DNA from 2 places in the Paenibacillus sp. P32E genome. Region 2 is predicted to be linked to the other one. Evidence: riboswitches for the same ligand, from Rfam matches in the RefSeq annotation. Region 2 holds a riboswitch; the other holds the start of a gene.
The links. Region 2 has a riboswitch for cobalamin ahead of metE (5-methyltetrahydropteroyltriglutamate--homocysteine S-methyltransferase). Riboswitches for the same ligand answer to the same signal wherever they lie in the genome.
Positions count from the first base shown of each region.

Region 1: linked by a shared signal. The riboswitch ahead of A3848_RS20585 (anaerobic ribonucleoside triphosphate reductase) and the one ahead of metE (5-methyltetrahydropteroyltriglutamate--homocysteine S-methyltransferase) in region 2 are both predicted to bind cobalamin.

Region 1 covers NZ_LVYY01000024.1:179,275-183,729, forward strand. Annotated here, with positions in the region: gene A3848_RS20575 (ribonucleoside-diphosphate reductase subunit alpha) at 1-644, opposite strand, end outside; gene nrdG (anaerobic ribonucleoside-triphosphate reductase activating protein) at 761-1,276, opposite strand; gene A3848_RS20585 (anaerobic ribonucleoside triphosphate reductase) at 1,273-3,258, opposite strand; cobalamin riboswitch at 3,569-3,800, opposite strand; gene A3848_RS20595 (MTH1187 family thiamine-binding protein) at 4,107-4,415, shown strand; gene A3848_RS20600 (sugar phosphate isomerase/epimerase family protein) at 4,453-4,455, shown strand, end outside.
Region 2 covers NZ_LVYY01000012.1:139,268-143,722, reverse strand. Annotated here, with positions in the region: gene A3848_RS13050 (DedA family protein) at 1-44, shown strand, start outside; gene A3848_RS13045 (undecaprenyl-diphosphate phosphatase) at 200-1,060, shown strand; cobalamin riboswitch at 1,262-1,475, shown strand; gene metE (5-methyltetrahydropteroyltriglutamate--homocysteine S-methyltransferase) at 1,621-3,909, shown strand; gene A3848_RS13035 (DUF4349 domain-containing protein) at 4,346-4,455, shown strand, end outside.

The DNA.
Region 1 (4,455 bases), on a different contig from region 2:
GTGGCAGCGGTCATGTAAATGTTGCTCATGGCCCAGTAGGCTTCTTTGACCAGATCCAGCCGTTTCTCTACCGGCTCTGTGTGCATGAGGAACATTGCGATAATCATATAACGCTCCTGTGGAAGCTCCATTACGCGGCCGTCAAAGTCATGCGCCAGATAACGGTCCGACAGGGTCAGCAGGCCGATGTAATCGAACAGCAGGTCGCGCGTGTAATCGATGCAGCTGCCCAGTTCCTCAATCTGCTCCTTGGTGTAGTGGGACAGCAGTTCTTCACGGTAGATGCCCTTCTTCACGAGATCGGTAATCAGCGGGTACAGCTCGCCGTAAGGCTCTTCCGGGTATGCTTTGTAGCGGCGGTTGACGGCAGCTTTTTTGTACAGGGAGGTTAGCAGTGAACGCGCAGCAGCGAACTTCCAGTCCGGCTCCTCTTTGGTAACCAGTTCAAGGGCACTCATCGTAAAAGCATTGCTGATCTCTTCTCCGCTGACCTCATCACGGCGCAGCTTGGACTGCACTCCGCGGATCAGAGTTTCCTTGCTTAATTGATCCAGGCCGTTCAGGATACGGTCGGCGTACACGGAAATGCGGATTTCATCAAAAGCCAGTTGGCGGTTATCGGGTTTCACTACGAGCTGTGGCATAAGTTTAACCATCCTTTCATTTTTGGGTTTAATTTTCAATATCACAAATTGAAGTATATAAGCGCAGAGAGCGGCCCGCCCCGAGGCTTGGCCTGCTCTTTGAAAGTTAACTGAATTTATAAGGCAGCCGGCTCCCAATGTACGATTTCCGTACCGGCGAGACTGGCCTGAATATCAATAATGCGCTGGTTGCTGCTTCCCCGGTAGGGAAGGGTAGTGTCTTTGAGTTCTTCCACAAAACGTCCGTCGATCACGACCTGGCACGAGGCCAGCAGGTTCCATTCGGGTGAGCCGGGTGTCGCTGTAAGCTCTTCATAGGTATAGCCGGTGTAAATCCAGACGGGATACTCCGGCAGCACGCTGCGCAGCTCCAGAATGAAGCCCGCAGCCTCCTCTGCCGAGAAAAAAGGGTCGCCGCCTGCCAGTGTCAGTCCGTCCAGCAGCGGATTCGCGGCTATTTCGGCAATGATCTCCCGTTGGCGCTCCCGTGTGAACGGCTCGCCGAAATTGAAGTTCCAGGTCTTGGGATTGAAGCAGCCCGGGCAGCGGTGACGGCAGCCGCTGAGGAAAAGGACGGCCCGCATGCCTTCTCCTTCATTGATCGATTCCGGGTAGTAGCCGCATATGTTCATAGGTGCTTAACGCGGTCCCTTACTTCGGCTTGCTTGGCGGCATTGAAGCGGGTCTGATAGTCGCCGGTCAGGTAGCCGGTTACCCGGCGCAGACGGCGGATATGCACATCGTTCTCATGCGCGTCGCAGGAAGGGCAATTGGTGCCAATCACGCCTTCGTAGCCGCAGTTTGAGCAGCGGTCCACCGGATGGTTGATGCTGAAATAGCTGACTTGCTGTTCCAGCGCGTAACGGATAATCTTGACAAAAGCTGCCGGGTTGCTGCGAGCATTACCATTCAGCTCCACATAAGAGATTGCACCCGCATTGCAGTATTCATGGAACGGTGCTTCCAGGCTGATTTTCTGCGCAGCGCTCAGCTCATGGTAGACCGGGATGTGGAAAGAGTTCGTATAGTATTCGCGGTCGGTGATGCCCGGAATGGAGCCCAGTACTTTACGGTCCACCTTGGTGAACTTGCCGGACAGCCCTTCAGCAGGTGTGGCGAACAGGGTGATGTTGAGGTTCAGTTCCTCGCTCTTACGGTCGCAGTATTCCCGCATGTGGCGGACAATAGCGAGCGCCTTGGCATGGATCTCCATGTCCTCGCCGTGATGCTTACCGTACATGGCCTTCATGCACTCGGCCATGCCGATGAAGCCAATCGACAGACTGCCGTGCTTCAGCAGTTCGCCAACCGAATCCTCGGGAGCCAGGTCCTGGCCGCCTTCCCAGACGCCTTCGCGCATCATGAAGTCAGAGGCTTTAGCCTTCTGGGAAGCCTGGATGCGGAAGCGGTGGAGCAGCCCATCCAGAGCGATGTCCATGTAATGGTTCAAATCGTCATAGAAGCCTTTCTCGTCGGCGGCAAGCCGGCGTCCTGTGGCAGTTCCGTAAGCCAGTCCCAACCGCACGAGATTGAGCGTATTGAAGGACAGGTTGCCTTTGCCGGAGCAGTGGTTGCGTCCGAAACGGTCGCCCAGCACCCGAGTGCGGCAGCCCATGGTTGCAAATTCAGTATCCGGGTCGGCCGGATCATAATATTGCATGTTGAGCGGCGCATCCAGATTGGCGAAGTTCGGGTACAGTCTGCGGGCAGAGCATTCGGCAGCTTTGAGGAACAAGTGATAGTTCGGATCGCCCTGCTGCTGGTTCACGCCCTGCTTGCATTTGAAGATCTGGATCGGAAATACCGGCGTTTCGCCGCTGCCGAGTCCGTTCATCGTTGCGGTCAGCAGCGAGCTGATCACGAGCTGGCCTTCCGGCGAGGTGCATGTGCCGTAGTTGATGCTGGTAAAAGGAATCTGGCCGCCCGAGCGGCTGGACATCGTATTCAGGTTATGTATCATGCTCTCTGCTGCCTGCAGCGTTTCGCTCTCTGTTTCTTTTAATGCAAAGCGGAAGGCCCGCGGATACAGCTCTGCCAGATCGCTGCGGCTCATAGTGACTTCGCCAAGATGCTCACCGGCTTGTCCTTCTTCGAAATATTCGAGTCCCTTGCGGAACAGCTTGGCAAAGGACTTGGTCACATAAGGGGCCAGGTCATAATCCAGCTTGTTGGCGGATACGCCGCCGTATTGGGCATTTTGCTGAGACTGGAAAATAATTGCTACGAGCGACATTGCAGTCATGATCGAGTTGGGAGGACGCACGCTGCCGTTGCCGGTGTTGAAGCCTTCGCGGAGAAGCCGTTCAAACGGGATGAAGATGCAGTTGGTGGTTCCGATCGCGTATTGGTCCAGATCATGGACATACACTACGTTATCAAGGGTAGCCTGTACCAGTTGCGGCGGCATTGTGAAGTTGCGGGCATACCACTTGGAATACTCACTGCCGAACTTGCTCATTTTGCCGGAGAAGCTCTCTCCGTTCAAATTGGCATTCTCGCGCAGCAGATCCAAATCCCGGCTGTCGATAATATCGCGCCCCAAATGGATGACTTCCTCTAATAGATCCTCCTGTGCAGCTTGTCCACCGTTGTACCGTTTCTCCAGCAGCGTCATTGTATAGCCCTCTCCTCTCGGTATATAAAAAACGTTCTAATTGTAATAAGACACCCCTTAACTCAGTAAAAAGAGCATCTTCCGCCGAGGACGGCGGAAAATGCCCGGATGCGTAACGCAAATAACCGAAACCGGATATTTACGGATGGTCTCCATGGAAAGAAGCTTTCCCGCAGAAGCCGATACCTGAGCGCGATAAGGCTTATCGCATTCAGGTATCGGCAGCCTTTGCTTCCCATCCTGGGGGAAGGCTAAATCTGCTTGTGCAGGCCGCATGCGGACACCTCTCCTGTTCCTCGCAGGCGTAAATGATGGTGCCCGGAAACAGGCAGGTCTCCTGGCTTCCGGTGAATCTTGGAGGCACCTTCCCAAGGGGGAATACCCTCAGTGGCGTGAGCCTCCAGATACTGTTCCGCAGGGGCTTGTGGAAGCCTGCGGAACATCCGGTTACAGTGGCGGGACCACAGCGGATTTGCACCGCGCTTCCCTATTAAGCTTCAACTCTCTTGAGAGAGTAAAGCACCTGTTTCCACTATATTTTGTTGTCGTTAGATAAAAATAACCCAATATCTTGTGTTTGTAAACATTTTTTTGCGAGCCCGCGCTGGGGGCGGATTCAGCCGATTTACTCACAGATGATCCACAGCCCATCCACAGATATCCCGGCATTCGTCCACAGTTCGTCCACAGGTAATCCACAACTTGTGTGTAAATTTTTCCGATTCTAGTTCATAAATTGTCCCCATATTAGGGGTGATTTGTGGGGGGAGGCGGGAGTTGCTACAATAGAGGGAACTGGAGACTTATATACCGGATTTTTTTATATTTTATAGTAGGAGGGGTTTCGAATGGCTATTGGCGAAGTAACCGTAATTCCGATCGGAACAGGCAGCACCAGCCTCAGCAGCTATGTTGCGGATATGCAGCGCGTGCTGGAGACAGTGGAAGGTATAACTTACGAGCTGACATCCATGGGCACAATTATCGAGGGACCGCTGGCGCGGATTCTGGCGGCCGTCGAAGCATTGCACGAGTCCCCTTTTACTGCCGGAGCGCAAAGGGTGTCCACCTCACTCAAGATTGATGACCGGCGCGACAAGCCCTCCACAAGCCGCAGCAAGCTGGAATCGGTGGAGCGCAAGCTGCAGGCGGAATAGTTCTGAATAATTACAGCAGACAAGGAGCGTGTCCTCTATG
Region 2 (4,455 bases):
TGTATTTGCGTAAACGCCGTACCGCCGGCAAAGCCCGCGGGTAACAACACCAACAAATTCTATGCTTTGGAAGCGAGTTTTGAACGAAGCAATTTCATAGATGTGATGCTCACAAAACTAAGTTTATGCTTTCGTAGCGAGTTTTGAACGAAGTGATTTCATAGATGCGATGCTCACAAAACTTTTAGGAGGAGATTACATGGAGCTTTTGACTATAATTAAAGCAATCATCTTGGGTATTGTTGAAGGTTTGACTGAATTTGCTCCGGTGTCCTCCACAGGCCATATGATTATTGTCGATGATATGTGGCTGAAATCGCAGGAATTTCTCGGAAAATACACAGCGAATACATTCAAGGTAGTGATTCAGCTGGGCTCGATCCTGGCCGTGGTGGTGATTTTCCGCAACCGGTTCATCGATCTCCTGGGTCTGAAGCGGTTCAGCCGCAAAGAGCTGACAGCGGTGCCGGAAGGACAGCCAGCAGTGGAAACGGCGGGACGGTTGAAGCTGGCACAGGTGCTTGTGGGTCTTATCCCTGCCGGAGTGCTCGGCTTTCTGTTCGAGGATTATATTGATGAGCATTTGTTTTCGACCTCAACGGTGCTGATTGGTCTGGTCGTAGGCGCAATACTAATGATCTGTGCAGACCTGTTTGCCCCCAAAAAGATCAAAACGGAGAGTGTCGATCAAATTACATATAGGCAGGCGCTATCGGTCGGTCTGGTCCAGTGTTTCTCGCTGTGGCCGGGCTTCTCCCGTTCCGGTTCCACGATCTCCGGTGGCGTTCTGCTCGGTATGAGCCATCGTGCCGCGGCCGACTTCACCTTCATCATGGCGGTGCCGATTATGGCTGGAGCCAGCCTGATTTCACTGCTGAAGAACTGGCAGTATTTCACTCTCGATGCGCTGCCGTTCTTTATTGCCGGGTTTATCAGCGCCTTTCTGTTCGCGCTGCTGTCCATGCGTTTCTTCCTGAAGCTGATCAACCGCATTAAGCTTCTGCCGTTTGCGATCTATCGGATTGTTCTTGCTGTAGTGGTATATCTGGTATGGTTCTAGAATAGAAAAAATAATGCAGGCGGTGCCTTCCTTGGAGGGTATCGCCTTTTTGTCATGAGCACTGATCAAGATTCAGATGCCAAATCGGGCAAAAAGCTGCTTTGCTATAGCGAATGTGTATAGCTGAAATCGCCGGAATCTGTTGCGGATGGCAAAAAAGGTACAGTATGATGGCATCAGATTTAAGGATGAAGTTTTGAAAAGCGAATATAGGAGACAGGTGCCGGATGAAGCGAATGTAGCTTTTGTCCAGCTTAATAGGGAAGTTCGGCTCGAAACCGACGCGGTCCCGCCACTGTAACGGAAGAGTTCCAGCTTAATGTGTCACTGGCAGACAGGTAGATCCAGCCGGGAAGACTTGCTGAAGAATGATGACTCCGCTAGCCAGGAGACCTGCCTGACTCAGAAGCACTGCAGTACCTACGGTAGATAGGGAGGTGTTCAGACGTTATTCCATTTAGAAGATCAATGGGCGTCTTTCCCTGTGGCTTATTTTTCGGGAGAGGCGTCTTTTTATAAGGACATACAACAAATAGCGAACAGATGAGGAGCAGATTTCAATGACAACAAAATTGATCACCAGCAATCTGGGGTACCCGAGAATCGGCAAAAACCGTGAATGGAAAAAAACACTGGAGGCTTACTGGTCCGGTAAAATTGGCGAGCAGGAGTTCCGTGCTGAAATGGCGGACATTCAGCTTAAGCACCTGCAGTCGCAGCAACAGGCCGGTATTGACCTGATCCCGGTGAATGATTTCACCTTCTACGATCATGTGCTGGACACAGCCGTCATGTTCGGCATTGTGCCGCCACGTTATGATTATGACGGCGGGGCTGTCCCGCTTGATCTATATTTCGCCATGGCCCGCGGCAATGCGGCCGCCCCGGCCTGCGAGATGACCAAATGGTTCAATACGAATTACCATTATATCGTGCCGGAGATCGGCAGCCTTACACCCCGGCTGACTGAGAATAAACCGCTGGCCGCCTACCGCTTCGCCAAAGCGCAGGCGGGCATTGAAGGCAAGCCAGTTATTGTGGGACTATATACCTTCCTCAAGCTGTCCAAGGGATTTCCGGCTGCGGACATCAGCGAGGTTGCCGCCCGCTTCCTGCCGGCTTATATTCAGCTGCTGCAGGAGCTTCAGCAGGAAGGTGTAACCTGGGTGCAGATCGACGAACCAGCCATCGTTATAGGATTGAACGCGGAAGACATTGCCTTGCTGAAGACCATTTATAGCGGGATTTCCGCTGCAGTCCCCGGCTTGAATCTGATTCTACAGACTTATTTTGAAGCGGCTGAACCCTTGGAAGCATTGCTTGAATTGCCGGTACAGGCCATTGGCCTTGACTTCGTCCATGATGGCGGTGCGAATCTGGAGGCGATCGGACGACTTGGCTGGCCGGAAGATAAATGGCTGGGTGCAGGCATAATCGATGGACGCAGCATCTGGCGTGCCGACCCTGATACCAAGCTTGCACTGATTGAGAAGCTGGCTCTTCATGTGCCGCTGGACCGGCTGATTCTTCAGCCATCCTCCAGCCTGCTCCATGTACCGGTTACGGTGCAGAGCGAAGGGAAGCTGAAGCCTGCTGTGAAGCAGGCGCTGGCCTTCGCTGACGAAAAGCTGACAGAGCTTCGGCTGCTCGCCGCAGCCGCAGGCGGTGACAACGGAACGGCCGAGGCGGAGCTTGCGGGGAGCCGGGAAGCGCTGGCTGTCTTCCGCGCACTTCCTGAACGCGGCCGCCGGGATGTGGCGGAGCAGGTCCGCCGTCTGGACGAACTTCCGGACAGCCGGAGCCTGCCGTTCGCAGAGCGTGTGAAGCTGCAGCAGGATAAATGGCGTTTGCCCCTGCTGCCGACTACAACTATCGGCAGCTTCCCGCAGACGGCTGAGGTCCGCCAGGCGCGTCTCAAATGGCGCAAAGGGGTGTGGAATGAGGAGCGCTATGATATGTTCGTCCGCCGTCAAATCGCCGAGGCGATTACACTTCAGGAGGAGCTTGGTCTGGATGTGCTGGTACATGGTGAATTTGAGCGGACGGATATGGTCGAGTTCTTCGGCGAGAAGCTGGGGGGCTATCTGTTCACCCAGAATGGCTGGGTGCAATCCTATGGCTCGCGCTGCGTGAAGCCTCCGGTGATTTACGCGGATGTCGCTTTTATCCAGCCAATGACCGTCAAAGAAAGCGTCTATGCCCAGTCCTTGACAAAGCTGCCGGTAAAAGGCATGCTGACCGGACCGGTAACCATCCTGAACTGGTCCTTCGTACGCGATGATCTCAGCCGCGAAGAGGTAGCGAAGCAAATTGCCCTTGCTCTCCGTCACGAGGTTCAAGCGCTGGAGGATGCCGGAATCGAGATGATTCAGGTGGATGAGCCGGCCATCCGCGAAGGGCTGCCGCTGAAGGCGGAAGACCATGAGAATTATTTGAATTGGGCTGTACGGTCCTTCCGGGTGGCCACAACCCATGTGAAGGATACCACGCAGGTTCATACGCATATGTGCTACAGCGAATTTAACGACATGATCGGGGCGATCTCGGCTATGGATGCGGATGTGATCTCCATTGAGACTTCCCGCAGCCATGGGGAGCTGATTTCGGCTTTTGAAGATCATGATTATGATAAAGGCATTGGACTGGGTGTCTATGATATCCATAGTCCCCGTGTTCCGGAAGTAGAGGAGATGACGCAGAATATTGAGCGCGCACTGCGTGTACTGGATGCCGGACAATTCTGGATTAATCCAGACTGCGGGCTGAAGACACGCGGCTGGGAAGAGACGGTGGCGGCACTTCGCAACATGGTCCTGGCCGCAGGTAATGTGCGGAAGAAAAACGCTTGATAATCATTCTCAATCTTGCTAGAATGAGAAAAAGAATAGAAGGAACCTGGACCAGGCTTCCTTCTTATCCTTGAATGGTACGTCTTTTTGCAGGAGGGTTTCACCTCCCCTTGCTGGAATCGACGCCATCTATACAGCAACTGATCTGAACGGCAAGGTGGAGCTTGTCCGAGCAGAACCTAACCCGTATTCCTTGTGAATATAGGGTTTTTGGTGTTTTTTCTTTTCGCGAATCTTATATCCCCAAATAACGAAAGCACCTTTAGATGGGCAAATCAGCCACTGGATTGGAAAATCTACCGAATTCCTGCAACCTTCCAGCTTTTGGAACGTCAAAGACTTTAACGCGAAAGATGCCTACAGACAAAAAGCTCTTCGCTGGCAGCAATCTGTACAAAAGAAGCGGAAATTCCACTACACTTTTGGAGGAATGGGCATGCAAAAAAGGGGTCTGCATTATCTGTATTATGTATTGGGACTAATAGTGTTTGCTATCGTTTTGGCAGGGTGCGGGGCTGGAAGCAATAATGATTCTGCAAGCCGGTC